DNA from 4 places in the Sphingomonas sp. DC4900 genome. Region 2 is predicted to be linked to each of the others. Evidence: predicted binding sites of a transcription regulator. Region 2 holds the regulator's gene; each other region holds the start of a gene.
The links. Region 2 encodes LexA, which represses DNA repair genes until DNA is damaged. Its sites were predicted from a motif close to GTTCCNCNCTTGTTCT; they were not measured.

Region 1 (4,843 bases), on a different contig from region 2:
GGGCCGGATGCGCGAGGTGGTGGCAAGCCACCTCGACCGGTTCGCGTTTCGCGAGGCGCCGCTGACGTTCGATTGGCGGGAGGGGGAGTGACGCGTTCGGTTCGTCATTCGCGCGAAGGGGGAGCGTTCGCGCGAAGACGCGGCGTAGAAAGAAGATCGGGTGACGCCGAGGCGCGGCGAGGAAGAGGGATCGTCGCTGTCTTCGATCGAAAGGCCGGCAGGAATCCTCTAATCCCACCGTCCGTCATTCCCGCGGAGGCGGGAATCCATAACCTCTGACGTTTCGCTTCCATCGCAGACGTTAGCGTGTCTGGATTCCCGCCTTCGCGGGAATGACCTGTTTGGGTTTTGGGCGCGGGCTGTGAGCGACTGCGCTGGTAGGGCCTTTGTGGAGGTTTGATCGCTACCCGCACGCGATCCGTCACCCCGGCTTGTTCCGGGGTCCACCGGGCCTCAGGGGCAGCGATGGAGCTTGTAGCCGTTCCCCTCGCCGCGGAGTGGACCCCGGACCAAATCCGGGGTGACGATCGCTTGGGGTGGGCGGCGTGGCCTTTACCGAAGGCTTATCGTCGCGGGCGTGGCGCAATCCGAGACGATGGCTCAGTGGCTCGGAATGGCGTGCGATCCGTCGTGCAGTTCCAGGTACGTGTCGAGCACCGCCTGGTTCGCCGTGTCCCAGCGGTATCGCGCAGCCTTGGCGTGGCCGGCTTCGCCCATGCTGGCCTTCAGTGCGGGGTCGGCGACGATGCGTTCGATGGCATCGGCATAGCCCGCAATGTCCTTCGGATCGACGAGGAAGCCGGTGACGCCGTCCTCGACCAGATCGACCGCGCCCGTCGCGCGGGCGGCGACGACGGGGACGCCGGCGGCCATGGCTTCGGTGGTGACGTTGCCGAAGGTTTCGGTGATCGAGGGGTTGAAGAAGACGTCCATCGACGCGACCGCACGGCCAAGGTCGTCGCCCGACTGGAAGCCGGCGAAGATTGCGTGCGGGGCCTGGGCGGCGAACCAGTCTTCCGCCGGGCCCTTGCCGACGACGAGCACCTTGTGCGGCACGCCGCGTCGGGTGAGCTCTTTCACCACCTCGGCAAAGACGTCGAGGCCCTTTTCCTTCACCAGTCGGCCGAGGAAGCCGATCGCGACCTCACGATCGGCGATGCCGAGGCTGCGGCGCCAGGCGCAATCGCGGCGGTCCGGCGTGAAGCGGTCATGGTCGATGCCGCGCGACCAGATGGTGATCGGCGTGGTGACGCCCCATTCGCGAAGCGCTTCGCCCATGCTCGGGCTGGGCGGCATGACGCGATCGACGCGGTTGTAGAAGCGCGTCATGATTGCCTTGATCATCGGTTCGATGAAGCCGATCCGATAATAGCGGAAATAGGTTTCGAAGCGCGTGTGGAACGAGGCGACCGAGGGAACGCCGTGGCGGCGTGCCCAGGTGACCGCACCGTGATTGAGGAATTCGGGCGCAGAGACGTGGACGATGTTGGGCGCGAACGCCTCCAGATCCTCACGCGTCGCCTTGGGCAGATAGCGGCCCAGGCGATATTCGGCACGGCCGCCGGGCATCGGGATCGCCGGCACCGACACGAGGTCGCCGGTGGGCGGGAAGGCGGGCGGATCGATCGTCGGTGAATAGATGCGGACCTGCACGCCGCGGTCGAGCAAGTGGCGCACGAGCAGGTTCAGCGCCTGGTTGGCGCCGTCGCGGGTGTAATTGTAATTGCCGCTGAAGAGCGCGACACGAAGGTCCGACGGGTGCATGATGGCGCCGGCCATAGCGTTGCGATTGCGGCGTGACTATGTCGCTTGGGCGTGGTCGTCGCGCCTTCACACCGTCACCCCGGACTTGTTCCGGGGTCCACTCGTCCGCACGGGGGAGTCCCGAGCCGCCAGCCGACCCCTTGCCGCCCGGTGGACCCCGGAACAAGTCCGGGGTGACGGGGGATTAGGGGTTGCCGATAGCCCGAAATCTGTTCCCTTCCCGTTCTCATTCCGCTAAACGCTTCGCCATGGCAAAACCGCAGAAACGATATGTGTGCCAGGCGTGCGGATCGGTTTCGCATCGCTGGGCGGGGCAGTGCGGCGATTGCGCCGAATGGAACACGCTGGTCGAAGAGGCGGGTGCGGTCGTTACCCCGTTCCAGGCCAAGCATAATCTGCACACCGGCGGGCGGACGGTGCAGCTGGTCGGGCTGGATGCCGAGATCGCGCTGCCCGAACGGATGGCGACGGGAATCGCCGAGCTGGACCGGGCGTTGGGCGGCGGCTTCGTCGAGGGGTCGGCGACGCTGATCGGCGGCGATCCGGGGATCGGCAAGTCGACGCTGCTGCTGCAGGCGGCGGCGAAGTTCGCGCTCGCCGGGCGGTCGGTCGCCTATGTGTCGGGCGAGGAGGCTGCGGATCAGGTGCGGCTGCGCGCACGGCGGCTGGGGCTGGGGAGCGCGCCGGTGCAGCTCGCCGCGGCGACATCGGTGCGCGATATCCTGACGACGCTGTCGATCGGCGCGCCGCCGGCACTGCTGGTGATCGATTCGATCCAGACGATGCACAGCGACCTGATCGAGGGCGCGCCGGGCACGGTGAGCCAGGTGCGCGCGTCGGCGCAGGAGCTGATCCGCTTCGCAAAGGAACGCGGGACCGCGCTGGTGCTCGTCGGCCACGTGACCAAGGACGGGTCGATCGCGGGGCCGCGTGTGCTGGAACATATGGTCGACACGGTGCTGAGCTTCGAGGGCGAGCGCAGCCATCAGTATCGCATCCTCCGCTCGATCAAGAACCGCTTCGGCGGGACGGACGAGATCGGCGTGTTCTCGATGCAAAGCGAGGGGCTGGCCGAAGTTGCCAATCCGTCGGCGCTGTTCCTGACGCAGCGCGACGAGGGGGTGAGCGGGACGACCGTCTTCCCGGCGCTGGAGGGGACGCGGCCGGTGCTGGTCGAGATCCAGGCGCTGGTGGTGCGCCTCGCCAGCGGCGCGACGCCGCGGCGTGCGGTGGTCGGCTGGGACAGCGGGCGGTTGGCCATGATCCTGGCGGTGCTGGAGGCGCGGTGTGGGCTGAGCTTCGCGACGGCGGAAGTCTATCTCAACATCGCGGGCGGCTATCGCGTGCAGGACCCGGCGGCGGACTTGGCCGTCGCGGCGGCGTTGGTGTCGGCGCTGTCGGAGCGGCCGGTGCCGGTCGATGCGGTGGCGTTCGGCGAGGTCGCGCTGTCGGGCGAGCTGCGCCCCGTGGCACATGGCGCGCTGCGGCTGAAGGAGGCGGGGAAGCTCGGCTTCGAGCGCGCGATGGTGCCGATCGCGCTGGCCAAGGACGACAGCGCGTTGCGGCTGACGGGGTTCCGGACGCTGGGGCAGTTCGTGGACCATATGCTGGGGCGGGGGTAAGGGGCTTCGGCGGGTTTTCGGCTGGTGGTGAGGTTTGTTCGTCGCCCCGTTCGTCCCGTCATTCCCGCGAAGGCGGGAATCCATATCCTCTGACGGTGCGGCTCTCTCGCTACCGGTAGCGCGTCTGGATTCCCGCCTGCGCGGGAATGACGGCGGTGGGTGGGGAAGGCAGGGCGGCAAACGCTGGGCGCCACACGCATGTCGTGGCAATTGGGTAGGGTCGCGATAAAACGTCACGGACGGCGCTCGCGGCGTAGCGGCGTCCCGTTCTCCGCCACATATCGCAGTTCATCCGATGCAGGACTAGCCGCGGGCGTTCCGCGTCCTTATTCCCGGAGGTCTATGGGTCTCACCGCACTCGATATCATCGTTCTGCTGCTCGTCGGGGGCGCGGCGCTGCTAGGCGCGCGGCGGGGGTTCGTCGCGGAGGTGTTGTCGATGTTCGCCTGGGTGGCGATCGTCGCGATGCTGAAGCTGTTCCACGTCGCGCTCGCGGCCAAGCTGGCGGGGACGGTCGGCACGCCGTCGGGCGCGGCGGTGGCGGCGTTCGCGGTCATCGCGGGCGGCACGTATCTGGGCGGCAAGCTGGTCGCCAATGCGATCGGCAAGCGGACGCGCACCTCGATCCTGGGGCCGGTCGACCGCGCGCTGGGCTTCGGCTTCGGCGCGCTGAAAGGGTTGATCCTCGCGAGCCTCGCCTTCCTGCTGGCCGCGTTGCTGGTCGATACCGCGCGTGGCGGGCCCGCGCGGCGGCCGGACTGGATGACCCAGTCGAAATGCTACAATCTGCTCAACGCGACGAGCGCAGGGATCGCCGATTTCGTCGATCGTCGCCGTCGCGGGCTGCCCGTGTTCGGTTCGCGCGCGATGCTGGATCGCGAGGCGGGCCAGCCCGACAATGGAAGTGACGCGCGATGAACGCCCCCTTGTACAATGCCGAAATCCTGCGGCTGGCGGCGTCGATCCCGCACCATGAGCGGCTGGCGCATGCGCAGGCGACCGTGGAAAAGCGATCGCCGATCTGCGGCAGCCGGGTGACGGTGGACGTGGGGCTGGGCGACGACGGCCGGGTGAAGGAGGTCGGGCTGCTGGTACGCGCCTGTGCGCTGGGCCAGGCATCGTCGTCGCTGTTGGCGGCGGACATCGTCGGCAAGACGCCCGAGGAGCTGGCCGCGGCGCGCGATGCGCTGACCGCGTGGCTGGCGCGGGAGGGAAATACGCCCGATTGGCCGGGGATCGACGTGTTCACGCCGGCACTGGACTATACCGCGCGGCACCCCTCGATCCGGCTGGCATTCGAGGCGGCGGCGGAGGCCGCGTTTGCGGCGCGCGCGGAGACGGCCGATGCATGAGGCGGCAGAGGGCGTGTCGATGCTGCGCGACGGGATGATCCTGCTGGGTTTCGGCCTGGGGTTCGTGCTGCTGTTCCGCCGGATCGGCCTGGGTGCGACGCTGGG
Region 2 (4,843 bases):
GCGGCTGCTCGCGCTGTGGCCATGGCTCGCCATCCGCGTCCGGTTGCCGTTGGTCGCGGCGGGGATGGGGGCGTTGGCCGCCATCGGCTATACGTTGCTCACCGGATCCCAGGTGCCCACGATCCGATCGTGCGTCGCCGCGCTGCTCGTGCTGGCGGCGCTGGCGATGGGGCGGGAGGCGATGACGCTGCGGCTGGTTGCGGCCGGCGCGATGGTCGTGCTCGCGGTGCGGCCGGAAGCGCTGGTGGGGCCAAGCTTCCAGCTGTCGTTCGCCGCGATCGTGGCGATCGTTGCGCTGCACGAGCATCCGCGGGTGCGCGGGTGGTTCGAGCCGCGTGAGGAAGCGCGCGCACGCCGTCTGCTACGCGGGCTTGGGTCGCTGCTGCTGACGGGCGTGGTGGTGGAGGCGGCGCTGATGCCGATCGCAATCTATCACTTCCACAAGGCGGGCCTGTATGGGGCTGCGGCCAATATCGTCGCCATCCCGCTGACGACGTTCGTCGTCATGCCGCTGGAGGCGGGGGCGTTGGTGCTGGACACGGTCGGGCTGGGCGGGCCCGTGTGGTGGTTGACCGATGGGGCGCTGCGCGGGCTGCTGTGGCTGGCGCATGTCGTGGCGGATGCGCCGGGCGCGTCTCTGGTGGTGTCGTCGATGCCGCTGGGGGCGTTTCTGTCGATGGTCGCCGGTGGGCTGTGGCTGGCGCTGTGGAGTACGCGGATGCGCTGGATCGGCGTGCTGCCGGTCGTCGCCGGTGCCGCCTGGGCGGCGTCGACCCCGCCACCCGATCTGCTGGTGACGGGGGACGGGCGGCATATGGCGATCCGGCTGGGTGGCCGGCTGGCGCTGCTGCGCGACCGCGCCGGGGACTATACGCGGGCGATGCTCGCCGAAAATGGCGGGACCGATGGCGAGCCGTGGCTGCTCGACGATCTGCCGGAGGCCCGGTGCAGCCGCGATGCGTGCGTGGCGGTCCTGCGGGACGGGGGAGGGCAGTCGTTCCGCGTCCTGGCAACCCGCAGCGGCTACCAACTGGCATGGCGGGATGTGGTCGCGGCCTGCGGGAGGGCGGACGTCGTGGTGAGCGACCGGCGGCTGCCGCGGGCGTGCCGGCCGCGCTGGCTGCGGCTAGACGCGCCCGTGCTGCGGCGTACCGGCGGGGTCATGCTGACCCTGGCGAGCGGGCGTGTGCGGACCGTGACGCAGCCAGGGGATCGGCATCCATGGTTGGTGGGAGCCAAGGTCGCCCCGCCTCGGCCGGACGATATCCCGACGGCCATGCCTCCGCGATGACCTCAGCTCGAGCGCTGGTCTCGGTCTGAGCCTTTGCGACGGGGCGCTGCTTCCCGTAGCGGCACGAGTTCGGGTCAATCCGTCATTGCTTCGCTGCGCTCGCAATGATGCCCGTGTCTAAACATCCGATATTTAAGGACTTTCAAGCACGCAATCAGCGGGAAGCCGGAATGCCCTGCCCTCGACGGGAGGCAGAAGGCGCCGTTTGGAAAGTCACAAAAGTCTCACGAACGATCGTGTTTTGCGGTGCGCCACCACGCCGGAATCCCGTCAGTCGTAGCGGCGCAGGATACCCGACAATTTGCCCTGCACGCGGACGTGCGAGGGAACGTAGCGCTGCGGCTCATAGGCGCGGTTGGCGGGATCGAGGCGGATCATCGCGCCTTCGCGACGGAAATATTTGAGTGTCGCCTCGCTATCCTCGATCAACGCAACGACGATCTCGCCATCGCGGGCGATGTCGGTACGGCGGATCAGCGCATAGTCGCCATCTAGAATACCAGCCTCGACCATCGAGTCGCCGGAAACCTCCAGCGCATAATGTTCGCCGGTGCCGAGCAACGCCGCGGGGACGGCGAGCATCGAACTGCCTTCGAACGCCTCGATCGGCACGCCGGCGGCGATCCGGCCGTGCAGCGGGATTTCGACGACGTCGTTCGCCGGCGAGGGGGCGGGACGCACATTGCCCGCGGCCGGCGCGCTCGGCGGCGCAGCGGGAGCGGGCGTTTCAGGCGCCTTGCGTTCGGAGCGTTCCGGCATGCGCAGCACTTCCAGCGCGCGCGCACGGTTGGGAAGGCGGCGGATGAAGTTGCGTTCCTCCAGCGCGCTGATCAGGCGGTGGACGCCGGACTTGGACTTGAGGTCGAGCGCGTCCTTCATCTCCTCGAACGACGGTGAGATGCCCGTCTCCTCGAGCCGGTCGTTGATGAAGCATACAAGCTCGTGCTGCTTGCGCGTGAGCATAAGCGGTCCTTCCCCGTCAGAACAGACGCGGAACTTCTAGGGAACAATTCGTGGGGCGTCAAGCGATGACGAGGATTTCCGCCGAGTCGCCCACGCGCGCGACGGGGGCACCGACCGGCCGCACGATCAGGCAATGCGAGCGCGCCAGCGTCAGCAGCATCGAACTGTCCTGAATGGTCGAGGCATAGGCGCGGCCGTCGCGCAGCTCTGCGCGCAGATAATCGGTGCGCGGGCCGTTGGCGGGCAGGTCTTCCCCCAGGATCGCCATCGTGCTGCGCGGCAGCGGGTTCGCAGCGCCGGACAGGTGCGCGATCAACGGTTTGACGAAGAGCAGGGCGGTGACGAAGGCCGATACCGGGTTGCCCGGCAGGCCCAGCACCTGCATCGCGCCGCGCCGTCCCGCCATCATCGGCTTGCCCGGCCGCAGCGCGATCCGCCAGAAATCGATGACGCCGCCCGCCGCCTCCAGCGCCGGGCGCACGAGGTCGTGGTCGCCCACGGACGCGCCGCCGGTGGTGACGAGCAGGTCGGCGTCGACGCGCGCGAACGCATCGCGCAGGCGATCGAGATCATCGGGCAGGATGCCGAGGTCGATCAGCTCGATCGGCAGGTCGGCGAGCATCGCCGTCAGCATCGCGCGGTTCGATTCGGGCAGCGCGCTCGCGTCGCCGCGGGTGCCCGGATCGACCAGTTCGTCGCCCGTCGCGCAGATGGCGACGCGCACCCGGCGGTGGACCGCGATCGTGCCGATGCCGCCGGTCGCGGCGACGGCGATGCGGGCTGGCGTCAGCCGCTCGCCGCGGGCGATCAGGCGATTGCCGGCGTGAAAGTCGAGGCCGCGGCGGCGGGTGTTGCGGCCGAGCGTTGCCGGGCCTTCGCCAGTCAGGTGGATCGCGGTGCCGGAGGCCGCGATCTCTTCCTGCACCATCACCGTGTCGGCGCCTTCGGGCATGGCCGCGCCGGTGAAGATGCGCGCGGTTTCGCCGGGCCCGACGGTGCCGGCAAAGGGGCGGCCGGCGGCGCTTTCGCCGATCAGCGTCCACGGTCCGGGCAGGTCGGTGAAGCGGATCGCATAGCCGTCCATCGCCGACAGGTCGGCGGCGGGCTGGGTGCGGCGGGCGGCGATGTCGTCCGCCGCCCAGCGGCCGGCGGCGGCGGTCAGCGGCACGGTTTCGGTCCCGACCGGCGGGGCGTGCGCGAACAGCCGCGCCTGGGCTTCGTCGATCGGGAGCAGCGCCATGGCGTCAGGCGCGCCAATCGCCAGAGGCGCCGCCGGCCTTTTCGAGCAGGCGGATGTCCGAGATGGTCATGGCGCGGTCCATCGCCTTCGCCATGTCGTAGATGGTGAGCAAGGCGACCGACACGGCGGTCAGCGCCTCCATCTCGACGCCGGTCTTGCCGTCGGTGGCGGTCAGCGCGGTTGCGGTGATGCCGGCATCGTCCAGCGTCAGGTCGAGCGTGACGCGGGTGAGGGGCAAGGGGTGGCAGAGCGGGATAAGGTCCGCGGTCTTTTTCGCCGCCATGATCCCGGCGACGCGGGCAACGGCGAGCACGTCGCCCTTCTTCGCGGCGCCGTCGCGGATTGCCGCCAGGGCGTCGGGTGCGATGGCGATGCGGCCGGTGGCGACCGCGCGACGCTGCGTCACCGCCTTGTCGCCGACATCGACCATATGCGCGGCACCGTCGGCGTCGATATGGGTGAGGCGGCTCACCCGACCAAGGCCCGCGTCGCGGCCTCGACGTCGTCGGCGCGCATCAGCGCCTCGCCGATCAGGAAGCAGCGCACGCCATGCGCCGCCATCGCATCGAGATCGGCGCGGGTTTCGAGGCCGCTTTCCGCAACGAAGGTGCAGCCCTTTGGCGCCTTGCCGACCAGCTCGTAGGTGCGGGCGAAGTCGACGGAGAAGTCGTGCAGATTGCGGTTGTTGACGCCGATCAGCCGCGATTTGAGGCGGAGCGCGCGGTCCAGTTCGGATTCGTCATGCACCTCGACCAGCACGTCCATGCCGCAATCGAGCGCCGACGCCTCGATTTCCGCCATCTGATTGTCGTCCAGCGCGGCAACGATGATGAGGATGGCATCGGCGCCGATCGAGCGGCTTTCGGTCGCCTGCCAGGGATCGACCATGAAATCCTTGCGGATCACGGGCAGGTCGCAGGCGGCGCGCGCGGCGATCAGATAGTCATCGCTGCCCTGGAACCATTGTTCGTCGGTGAGCACCGACAGGCAGGCCGCGCCACCCGCCTGATAAGCGCGCGCGTGGGCGGGCGGATCGAAATCGGCACGGATCAGCCCCTTGGACGGGCTGGCCTTTTTGATTTCGGCAATGAGCGCGTGGCCGGATGTGGCGTCGAGCGCGGCGCGGAAGCCGCGCGGCTTCGTCACCGCGGCGATGCGCGCGTCGAGATCGGCGAGGCTGATCGTCGCCTTGCGCGCGGCAACCTCTGCGCGCTTGGTTTCGATAATGCGGGACAAAATGGTCATCGGTAGGCGATCCAGCGGTCGAGGAGCGCGGCAGCGCGGCCGGCGTCGAGCGCTTCGGCGGCGGCCTGTGCGCCCGCAGTGAGATTGGGTGCGCGGTCGGCAAC
Region 3 (4,843 bases), on a different contig from region 2:
AGATGCGGCGGTTGGCGGCGTGGAGGATCGTCGCGCGGCGGCGCGCACGCGTGATCGCGACATAGGCGAGGCGGCGCTCCTCCTCCAGGCTGCGCGTGCCGCCTTCGTCGATCGCACGTTGTGAGGGGAACAGGCCTTCTTCCCAGCCGACGAGAAACACGGTGTCGAATTCGAGGCCCTTGGCGGCGTGGATCGTCATGATCGTGACCTCGGGCGCCTGCACCGCGCCTTCCTTGTCCATGACGAGGCTGACGTGTTCGAGGAATGCGCCGAGCGACTCATATTCTTCCATCGCGCGGACGAGTTCGGACAGGTTTTCGAGCCGCCCGGATGCCTCGACCGACTTTTCGGCCTGCCACATCGCGGTATAGCCCGATTCGTCGAGCATCTGCCGCGCCAGTTCGGCATGCGGCAGATCGCGTGCCCGGTCGCGCCAGCGCGCGATGTCGCCGACGAAATTGCCGAGCGCGCGGCGCGCCTGCGGGGTCAGTTCGTCGGTGTCGAGAATGCGCGCCGCGGCGATGGTGAGCGGCACGCCCTCGGCGCGGGCGAGCTGGTGGATCTTGGCGATCGCCTTGTCGCCAAGGCCGCGCTTGGGGACGTTGACGATGCGTTCGAAGGCCAGATCGTCCGACGGCTGGTTGACGATGCGCAGATAGGCGAGCGCGTCGCGGATTTCGGCGCGTTCGTAGAAGCGATAGCCGCCGACGATGCGGTACGGCATGCCGATCGAGATGAAGCGGTCTTCGAATTCGCGCGTCTGATGCTGCGCGCGGACGAGGATGGCGATATGGTCGAGCGGGGTGCCGTTCCGCTGCGCGGCCTCAATCTCGTCGCTAACCCGGCGCGCTTCTTCCGGCCCGTCCCACACCCCCAGCACGCGCACCTTCTCGCCCACATCGAGTTCGGTCCACAGCGTCTTGCCGAGCCGACCGCCGTTATGCGCGATCACGCCCGACGCGGCGCCGAGGATATGCGGCGTCGATCGGTAATTCTGTTCGAGGCGGATCACCTTGGCGCCGGGAAAATCCTTCTCGAACTTCAGGATGTTTTCGACCTGCGCGCCGCGCCACGAATAGATGGACTGATCGTCGTCGCCGACACAGGCGATGTTCTTGCGCGTCTGAGCCAGCAGCCGCAGCCAGAGATACTGGACGATGTTGGTGTCCTGATATTCGTCCACCATGATGTATTTGAAGCGCTCCTGATAGGTGCGCAGCACATCGGCGTGCGTCTTCAGGATGGTGAGCATGTGGAGCAGCAGGTCGCCGAAGTCGCAGGCGTTCACGCTGCGCAGCCGCGCCTGATATTGCGCGTACAGGTCGCCGCCGCGCCCGTTGGCGTAGCGTTCGCTCTCGCCGGCATCGATATCGGCGGGGACCAGACCCCTGTTTTTCCAATCGTCGATCAGGCCGGCGAGGCTGCGCGCGGGGAAGCGCTTTTCGTCGATGTCCGCGGCGACGATCAGCTGTTTCAGCAGCCGCAACTGATCGTCGGTGTCGAGAATGGTGAAGTTCGACTGCAATCCGACCAGTTCGGCATGGCGGCGGAGCATCTTGGCGCCGATCGCGTGGAAGGTGCCGAGCCACGGCATGCCCTCCACCGCGTCGCCGACCATCCGGCCGACACGCTCGCGCATCTCGCGCGCGGCTTTGTTGGTGAAGGTGACGGCGAGGATTTCGGACGGCCACGCCTTGCGCGTCCACAGCAGATGCGCGAGCCGCGCGGTCAGCGCCGCGGTCTTGCCCGTACCGGCGCCGGCCAGCATCAGCACCGGGCCTTCGGTGGTGAGCACTGCGTCGCGCTGCGGCGGGTTCAACCCCTTGAGATACGGCGGATCCTGCAGGGCGGCGGGGGAGGCGGTGTCGGTCACCGGCGAACAGGTAGGGAACGGCGCTTGGCTCGGCAAGCTGCGAGCGCGGCAAGCCCGGAAAAATCGGGGCAGCCACCGGTGCGGCCGCCCCGTAGTTCAGGGAGCACCAGTCGACAGAAAGGCGACCGATACATCGCGACCCACAGGGGGAGGGGAGCCGCGGTGGCATCGCGGTAGCGGCGGAATGTTGCGAAGGGATGGCAACTTTGTTGCCAGATGCCTTTATTTGGGGGTTAGAAAGGCGGCATGAGCCAAACCCCTGCCGCCGAAGTCCCGGACGCCGCCGTCACGCCAGCCTCGCCGCGCCGGATCCTGACCGCGAGCCTCGTCGGTACGGCGGTGGAATTCTACGATTTCTACATTTACGCCACCGCCGCGGCGCTGGTGTTTCCGGCGCTGTTCTTTCCGGGGGAAAGTGCATCGGCGCGGCAGATGATGAGCTTCGCGAGCTTCGCCGTGGCCTTCTTCGCGCGGCCGATCGGTGCGGCGGTGTTCGGGCATTTCGGCGACCGGATCGGGCGCAAGTCGACCCTCGTCGCCAGCCTGTTGCTCATGGGCGGGTCGACCGTCGCGATCGCCTTCCTGCCGACCTATCGACAATTCGGCATCTGGGCGCCGCTGCTATTGTGCCTGATGCGATTGGGCCAGGGGCTGGGGCTGGGCGGCGAATGGGGCGGCGCGGCGCTGCTCGCAGTCGAGAACGCACCGCCGCATCGGCGCAACACGTGGGGCATGTTCCCCCCGCTGGGGGCGCCGGTCGGCTTCATCCTGGCGAACGGATTGTTCCTGCTGCTGGGGCTGGTGCTGAGCGACGATCAGTTCCGCGCCTGGGGGTGGCGCCTGCCGTTCCTGGTGAGCGCGGTGCTGGTCGCGCTCGGCCTGTGGATCCGACTGAAGCTGACCGAGACGCCCGCCTTCGTCGAAGCGGCCAAGGCGGAGGCGCTGCCCAAGGTGCCGCTCGCGACGCTGTTTGCCGGTCATGGCCGCGCGCTGCTGGCCGGCACCGGCGGGGTGGTGGCGTGCTTCGCGCTCTTCTACCTCGCGACCGCCTTTACGCTGAGCTACGGCACGACGACGCTGGGCTATGACAAGACGGCGCTGCTCGGCGTCGAGCTGGTCGCGATCCTGTTTCTCGCCGCAGGCGTGATCGTCGCGAGCGTTCTGGCAGACCGGACGGGGGCGGAGCGGATGCTGGTAATCGGCTTTCTGGGCTGCATCGTCGCCGGCGCACTGATGGGGCCGATGCTGGGCGCCGGATCGCTGGTCGTGGTGTTCGCGTGGCTGGCCTTCGCCTTGTTCGTCATGGGCTTTGCCTATGGTCCGCTCGGCGGCTGGCTGCCGACGCTGTTTCCGGCGGGCGTGCGCTACACCGGCGTGTCGATGACGTTCAACGTCGGCGGTATCTTGGGCGGGGCACTCGCGCCGATCGCGGCGCAGGCGCTCGCTGCGCGCGGGCTGTGGTGGATCGGGCTGTATCTGGTCGCGGCGGGCCTCGTGAGCCTCGCCGGCCTCGCACTGTTGCCGCGGGTCAGGACCGCCGACTGAACCAGCGCGGCCAGCGCGACACGCTGCGTTTCGGGACATCGGCCTCGGAATAGCCGGTCGCGTTGAGCAGGAAGCTGGCGAGCAGCAACGCTTGGTTGCGGCTCAGCACCAGCCGCGTCGTCGCGATCTGCTGATTGTCGAGCGCCTGTGCGGACGGCGTCGTCTGCACCTCCAGCTCGATGCCCTTGGGCAAGGGATGATGCACCCATCCGACCACCGCCTGCGGCCCCGACCGCCGCGGGGCATCGTAATGGTGGGGAATGAACTGCGTCGCCATGGCTCCCTCCTGTTGCGATCAGGCGGCCCGCAAGAGTGTCACACGGGCCTTCCCATGCACGCGGCTGGTGTCGATGGCGAACCCGGCGACCTCGACCGCCTCGTCGCGTGCGGTCTCTATGCTGACCCAGGTCGCGGCGTTCGTCCAGCCCAGCCGCGCCAATTTATCCAAGGCTACCAAGCCTGCACCGGTGCCGTAGGGCGGGTCCATCATGATGAGGTCGAGCGGCGCGCGCGCCGGCCCCAGCGCCATTACCGACCCGCTGCGCACGTCGCCGCGCGTGCCGAGCTTGGCGAGGTTGGCCTTCAGCGCATCCAGCGCCGCGCCGTCCTGTTCGACGAATAGGCAGGACGCCGCGCCACGCGACAGCGCCTCGATCCCCAGCGCGCCCGATCCGGCGAACAGATCGGCGACGGCGAGCCCTTCGAAGCTGCCGAGGCGGCTGGTGAGCATTGAGAACAAGGCCTCGCGCGTGCGGTCGGCGGTGGGGCGCGTCGCGTCGCCCTTGGGCGCGACGAGCGGACGCCCGCGCCACTGGCCGGCGATTACCCTCACGAGCGACCTCCGCGCGGCCCGCCCTTGGGCCCGCCCTTGAAGCCACCGCTGGGCGGACGCCCGCCCGATGGGCGCGGCGAGCCGCCGCCGCCTGCGGGGCCGCTGCGCGTCGGGGCGTCACCGCGGGGAGGTCGTTGGCCGGTGCGGGATGCGCCGGGCTTGCCTTGGCCGACGCGGGGAGCGCCTGAGCGGTTGCGGTCGCCGCTGCGATCGGCGCCGCGCTCATCATGACGCTCCCACGGCTTCATCGCCGAGCCGCCGGTGGGGACGTTGGCCTTGCCGTCGCGGGCGTCGTCGCGGGCGCGCGTGTCGGTTCGGGTCCGCGTACGGGCGCCGCGATCGGTCGTTGCGGGTGTGCGGAAGCCGGGGCGGGGCGCTTCGCCGGTGGCGGCGGCGCGCGGGTTCGCCGTACGGGCCGCAGCGGGACGGTCCGCGCTACCCTCGGAACGCGGGCGCGATCGCGTCGGGCGCTCGCCTGGCGTGGTCGGCCGTACGGTTGCCGGCCGCTCCACGCCACGCTCGGCGCCGCGGCGCGTGCGGGTGGTGCGATCGACGCTGGGCGCGGTGCGGAAGCCGGCACGGGGGGCGGCCGC
Region 4 (4,843 bases), on a different contig from region 2:
GCGATCGCCGGCGACCGCTGGGTGATGGACGGCAATTACTCGCGACTGCTCCCGCAACTCCTGCAACGGGCGACCGGCGTCATCCTGCTCGACGTTCCGACGACGACCAGCCTGTATCGATACATCCGACGCTGCTGGTTCGAGCGCGACCGTCGCGGCGGGCTGGAAGGCGGTCGCGATAGCGTGAAATGGGACATGATCCGGCACATCGCCATCGCCACCCGAGCCAACCGGACCCGCTACCGCGCCCTGTTCGACGGCATCGCCCTGCCCATGATACAGATCGCGTCCACCGCAGCGCTGACCGCCTTCTACCGCGCCAACGGCTTGAGACGGTGAGGTCCGTATTCTCATACAGCCAAGGACGCCATAAACCGGCTCGCAGTTCATCACCGAGGGCGTCATGGCAAGCAGTGAGCAAAGCTATCTTCGCGATGTTCAATATCGCTTCCCCGATCGGCTGAAAGCGCGGTCGATCTTGCATACCCGCTATGGGCGGGGCGACTGGTTCGAGTGGCTGTCCGCCAACATTCCGCTGCCTGCGGGCGGTGTCATTGCCGACGTGGGGTGTGGCGCGGGATCGTTCTGGACGAACGCGCCGCAAGCGGTGCCATCCGACCTGAAGCTGCGGCTGTCTGATATCTCACAAGGCATGGTGGACGCTGCCCGCGCCGCCATTGCCGCCGTGCAGCGGTGGCACGATGTCAAGGTGTCCGTGGCTGACGCCGTTGCCCTGCCGCTGGCCGATGCCAGCGTGGACACGACAATCGCGATCCACATGCTCTATCACCTCGCCGACCCGACTGCCGGACTGAAGGAGATGGCAAGGGTAACGCGCGAAGGCGGTACCGTGGCCGTGGTGCTCAATCCAGCAGGTACGATGGCAGAGCTGTCGGCGTTGGCGCGGGCACCATTCGGAGGCCAGGCTGATCCACGACCAGAACCGCTTTCGTCGGAGCAAGGCCTCGCGCTCATGCACGACGCGTTCGCCAGCGTCGATGTCATCCGGTACGACGACGAGTTGCGCGTCACCGATCCCGTCGATCTGTTAGGCTATCTGACTAGCCTGCCGATTGCCGATAAGCCGGGCATCATGGAGCACCTGGCGGCTGCCGTTCAGGACGCCTTCGAACGCGAGAATGGGGTCTTCACCATTACAAAGGCATCCGAATTGCTCATCGGGCGCAGATAACGCTGGCGTGTTGGGTTGCCCAAATTTGCATCGTTGGCGGGAATGCCGCCCCAACCCTGAGATCGAAGACGCCTCGCCCGCTCCCGCCCCCTCAAACCACCCCCACGATCGGAGCGCGAAAGCACAGCGGGATCGTGCGATCGGTCAGCGCGCGGGGCGCGAAAGGGCGGACGCGGCCGCCGGTGAAGTGGACGAACAGCGCGGGGCCCAGCGTGCATCGATCCAGCGTACCGTCGGCGCGCTTGGTCATGCGCAGCAATTGCGTGCTGGTGTCGGACGGGCCGATGGGCATGACGATGCGGCCGCCGACCTTCAGCTGGTCGACCAGCGGTTGCGGCACCGCGGTGGCGCTGGCGGCGACGACGATCCCGTCGAAGGGCGCCTGCTCCGGCCAGCCGAGGAAGCCGTCGCCCGCCCGCACGGTGACGGTCGCATAGCCCATCCGGCGCAGGCGTGCGGCCGCCATGCGGGCGAGCGGCGCGACGATCTCGACCGAGGCGACGCGCGCCGCGACCGCCGCAAGCACCGCTGCCTGATAGCCCGATCCCGTGCCGATATCGAGCACATGAGCGCTGCGATCCGCGGGCAGGTCCAGCGCCGCGGTCATCACCGCGACGACATAGGGATCGGAGATCGTCTGACCGTGGCCGATGTCCTGCGGCAGATCGACATAGGCCGCCGCGCGTCCCCTGGCGTCGACGAAGTTCTCGCGCGGGATCGTGCCGATCGCCGCCAGCGCGCGCGCCAGGGCCGGCGTGTCCGCCGCCGGATCGTTGCTGCGAATGTCGGCACGGATGTCGGCGACCATCGCCGCGCGCTGCTGTGCCGGGGTCTGGTGCGCCCGCGCCTTGGCCAGCATGGTCAGCATATCGACCCCCGCCACCGGTCGCTGCGCACAGCCGGCGAGTATCAGGGCGGAGAGGACGAGAGACGAACGACGACGCATCGCCGCGGCTTCGACGGTATCCCCGGCCGCCGCAACGAAACTTTCGTTCATGTTTGACGGACGGGACGACATGGGTTGAATCGCGTCCGGATTGGCCCCTTCGGCCACTAAAAAAATTTTCATCGCGCCACTCGCCGCTTGCACTTTCCGGAAGCCGCGGAAGTCCACGCGTCGCGGCCCCTCGACCGGCCCGCCGCGCCCCGTTCGCACCGGAACCGCACGGCTGCCGCGTCATTAAGCCTCTTGCCCGCGGCGACGCTTTGCCACAATTTGTGGGGGTTGCGTTCGGGGGTGAACCCAATCGCTGGTAGAGATCGATGGCGGCATCCCGTGCCGGATTCGCCATGGGGCACAATGCGGCCGTGAACCGCGACCCCTTTTTGTTCTCACCATCGGGGCGCCCGGGTGATATGCTGTGCATGTCGCCCCGAGTCGAACATGTATGGAACAAGGGACGGTAATCGATGGATTTCAGGGACACGCAGGGTGAGGCCATGACCGATACGATCGACGCCACCGTCGCCGCCGAGGCGCCCGCCGCAGAGGCGAATGGCGGCAGCAAGGCGATCCACGCCCGCCCCTATCCCGTCGAGGTCGATCATAGCCGCGATGCGCTGCTGACCGATTTCGGCAAGGAAACGCTGAACGATCGCTACCTGCTGCCGGGCGAAAGCTATCAGGACCTGTTCGTCCGCGTCGCCTCGGCCTATGCCGACGATGCCGCGCATGCGCAGCGCCTGTACGATTATATCAGCCGCTTGTGGTTCATGCCCGCGACGCCGGTGCTGTCGAACGGCGGCACGGGGCGCGGCCTGCCGATCAGCTGCTACCTCAATTCGGTGCCCGACAGCCTGAACGGCATCGTCGACACCTGGAACGAGAACGTCTGGCTCGCCTCGCGCGGCGGCGGCATCGGCACCTATTGGGGCAGCGTGCGCGGCATCGGCGAACCCGTCGGCCTCAACGGCAAGACCAGCGGCATCATCCCCTTCGTCCGCGTAATGGACAGCCTGACGCTCGCGATTTCGCAAGGGTCGCTGCGCCGCGGTTCGGCCGCCTGCTACCTCGACGTCAGCCATCCGGAGATCGAGGAATTCCTCGAAATTCGTAAGCCCAGCGGCGACTTCAACCGCAAGGCGCTGAACCTGCACCACGGCGTGCTGCTGACCGACGCCTTCATGGAAGCGGTGCGCGACGGCCGCGAATGGAATCTGCTCAGCCCCAAGGACGGCACCGTCCGCGCGACGCTCGATGCGCGCTCGCTGTTCCAGAAGCTCGTCGAAACCCGCCTGCAGACGGGTGAGCCGTACATCGTCTTCGCCGATCACGTGAACAAGGCGATGCCCAAGCATCACCGCGACCTGGGCCTGAAGGTCTCGACGTCGAACCTGTGCTCGGAAATCACGCTGCCGACCGGCCGCGACCATCTCGGCAACGATCGCACCGCGGTCTGCTGCCTGTCGTCGCTCAACCTCGAAACGTGGGACGAGTGGAAGGACGACAAGGTCTTCATCGAAGACGTGATGCGCTTCCTCGACAACGTGCTGCAGGATTATATCGACCGCCACGAACCGGGCATGGAACGCGCCGCCTATAGCGCCGCGCGCGAACGCTCGGTGGGCTTGGGCGTCATGGGCTTCCACTCCTTCCTCCAGGCGCGCGGCCTGCCGTTCGAAGGCGCGATGGCGAAGAGCTGGAACCTCAGGATCTTCAAGCACATCAGCGCGCAGGTGAATCAGGCGTCGATGACGCTCGCCGCCGAGCGGGGCCCTTGCCCCGACGCCGCCGACGTCGGCGTGATGGAGCGCTTCAGCTGCAAGATGGCGATCGCGCCGACCGCGTCGATCAGCATCATCTGCGGCGGCACCAGCGCCTGCATCGAACCGATTCCGGCGAACATCTACACGCACAAGACGCTGTCGGGCAGCTTCTCGGTCAAGAACCCGTATCTGGAAAAGCTGCTCAAGGAGAAATCCAAGAACAGCGACGCGGTATGGAATTCGATCCTCGAACACGGCGGCTCGGTCCAGCACCTCGACTTCCTGTCGGTGGAAGAGAAGGATTGCTACAAGACCAGCTTCGAAATCGACCAGCGCTGGCTGCTCGAACTCGCCGGCGACCGCACGCCCTATATCGACCAGGCGCAGTCGCTGAACCTGTTCATCCCGGCCGACGTCGAGAAGTGGGACCTCCTGATGCTCCACTTCCGCGCCTGGGAGCTTGGCATCAAGTCGCTCTACTATCTGCGCTCGAAGAGCGTGCAGCGCGCGGGCTTCGCCGGATCGGGCGGCGTGGAAGCGGACAACACCATCGCCGCGCCGAAGTTCGAAATCGGCGAGACGACGGACTATGACGAATGTCTGGCGTGTCAGTGAGGTGTGGGCGGCTTCGGATGGCGTAAGCCATCCGAAGACTCGCCACGGCGGGCAGCAGCGTCGGCATGAGCCGACGATGTCTGACGGCGTGGCGTAGCCGGCGAGGGGCCACCCTCACCCTCCCACCCGCTGACGCGGGCGGGCCCCTCCCTCTCCCGGGGGGAGAGGGGTGAGGCGCCGCCAATTCCCTCTCCCCCTGGGAGAGGGAGGGAGCGCCCGTCAGGGCGCGGAAGGGTGAGGGTGACATGCGATACAAAGACGCACCGTCCGGCACCGTCCAACGCGCCCGAGACCTACGCCGCAATGCCCCCGCGCCAGAACGCCACCTGC

Region 1: the regulator LexA is predicted to act here: its motif matches at 1,976-1,991, upstream of radA (DNA repair protein RadA).
Region 3: the regulator LexA is predicted to act here: its motif matches at 1,877-1,892, upstream of ACP690_RS04710 (ATP-dependent helicase).
Region 4: the regulator LexA is predicted to act here: its motif matches at 2,572-2,587, upstream of ACP690_RS10750 (ribonucleoside-diphosphate reductase subunit alpha).

What each region holds. Positions count from the first base shown of each region.
Region 1 is NZ_JAFCUK010000016.1:31,590-36,432, forward strand. Features, by position in the region: gene ACP690_RS15335 (DUF2218 domain-containing protein) at 1-91, shown strand, start outside; gene ACP690_RS15340 (glycosyltransferase family 4 protein) at 601-1,764, opposite strand; gene radA (DNA repair protein RadA) at 2,013-3,386, shown strand; gene ACP690_RS15350 (CvpA family protein) at 3,729-4,304, shown strand; gene ACP690_RS15355 (iron-sulfur cluster assembly scaffold protein) at 4,301-4,738, shown strand; gene ACP690_RS15360 (cation:proton antiporter) at 4,731-4,843, shown strand, end outside.
Region 2 is NZ_JAFCUK010000004.1:180,761-185,603, forward strand. Features, by position in the region: gene ACP690_RS07355 (ComEC/Rec2 family competence protein) at 1-1,291, shown strand, start outside; gene lexA (transcriptional repressor LexA) at 1,562-2,254, opposite strand; gene ACP690_RS07365 (molybdopterin molybdotransferase MoeA) at 2,313-3,494, opposite strand; gene moaC (cyclic pyranopterin monophosphate synthase MoaC) at 3,499-3,966, opposite strand; gene trpC (indole-3-glycerol phosphate synthase TrpC) at 3,963-4,739, opposite strand; gene trpD (anthranilate phosphoribosyltransferase) at 4,736-4,843, opposite strand, start outside.
Region 3 is NZ_JAFCUK010000003.1:35,507-40,349, reverse strand. Features, by position in the region: gene ACP690_RS04710 (ATP-dependent helicase) at 1-1,873, opposite strand, end outside; gene ACP690_RS04705 (MFS transporter) at 2,120-3,418, shown strand; gene ACP690_RS04700 (hypothetical protein) at 3,402-3,695, opposite strand; gene rsmD (16S rRNA (guanine(966)-N(2))-methyltransferase RsmD) at 3,714-4,250, opposite strand; gene ACP690_RS04690 (pseudouridine synthase) at 4,247-4,843, opposite strand, start outside.
Region 4 is NZ_JAFCUK010000008.1:64,475-69,317, reverse strand. Features, by position in the region: gene ACP690_RS10765 (AAA family ATPase) at 1-339, shown strand, start outside; gene ACP690_RS10760 (class I SAM-dependent methyltransferase) at 404-1,192, shown strand; gene ACP690_RS10755 (protein-L-isoaspartate(D-aspartate) O-methyltransferase) at 1,284-2,189, opposite strand; gene ACP690_RS10750 (ribonucleoside-diphosphate reductase subunit alpha) at 2,603-4,513, shown strand; gene ACP690_RS10745 (endonuclease domain-containing protein) at 4,759-4,843, shown strand, end outside.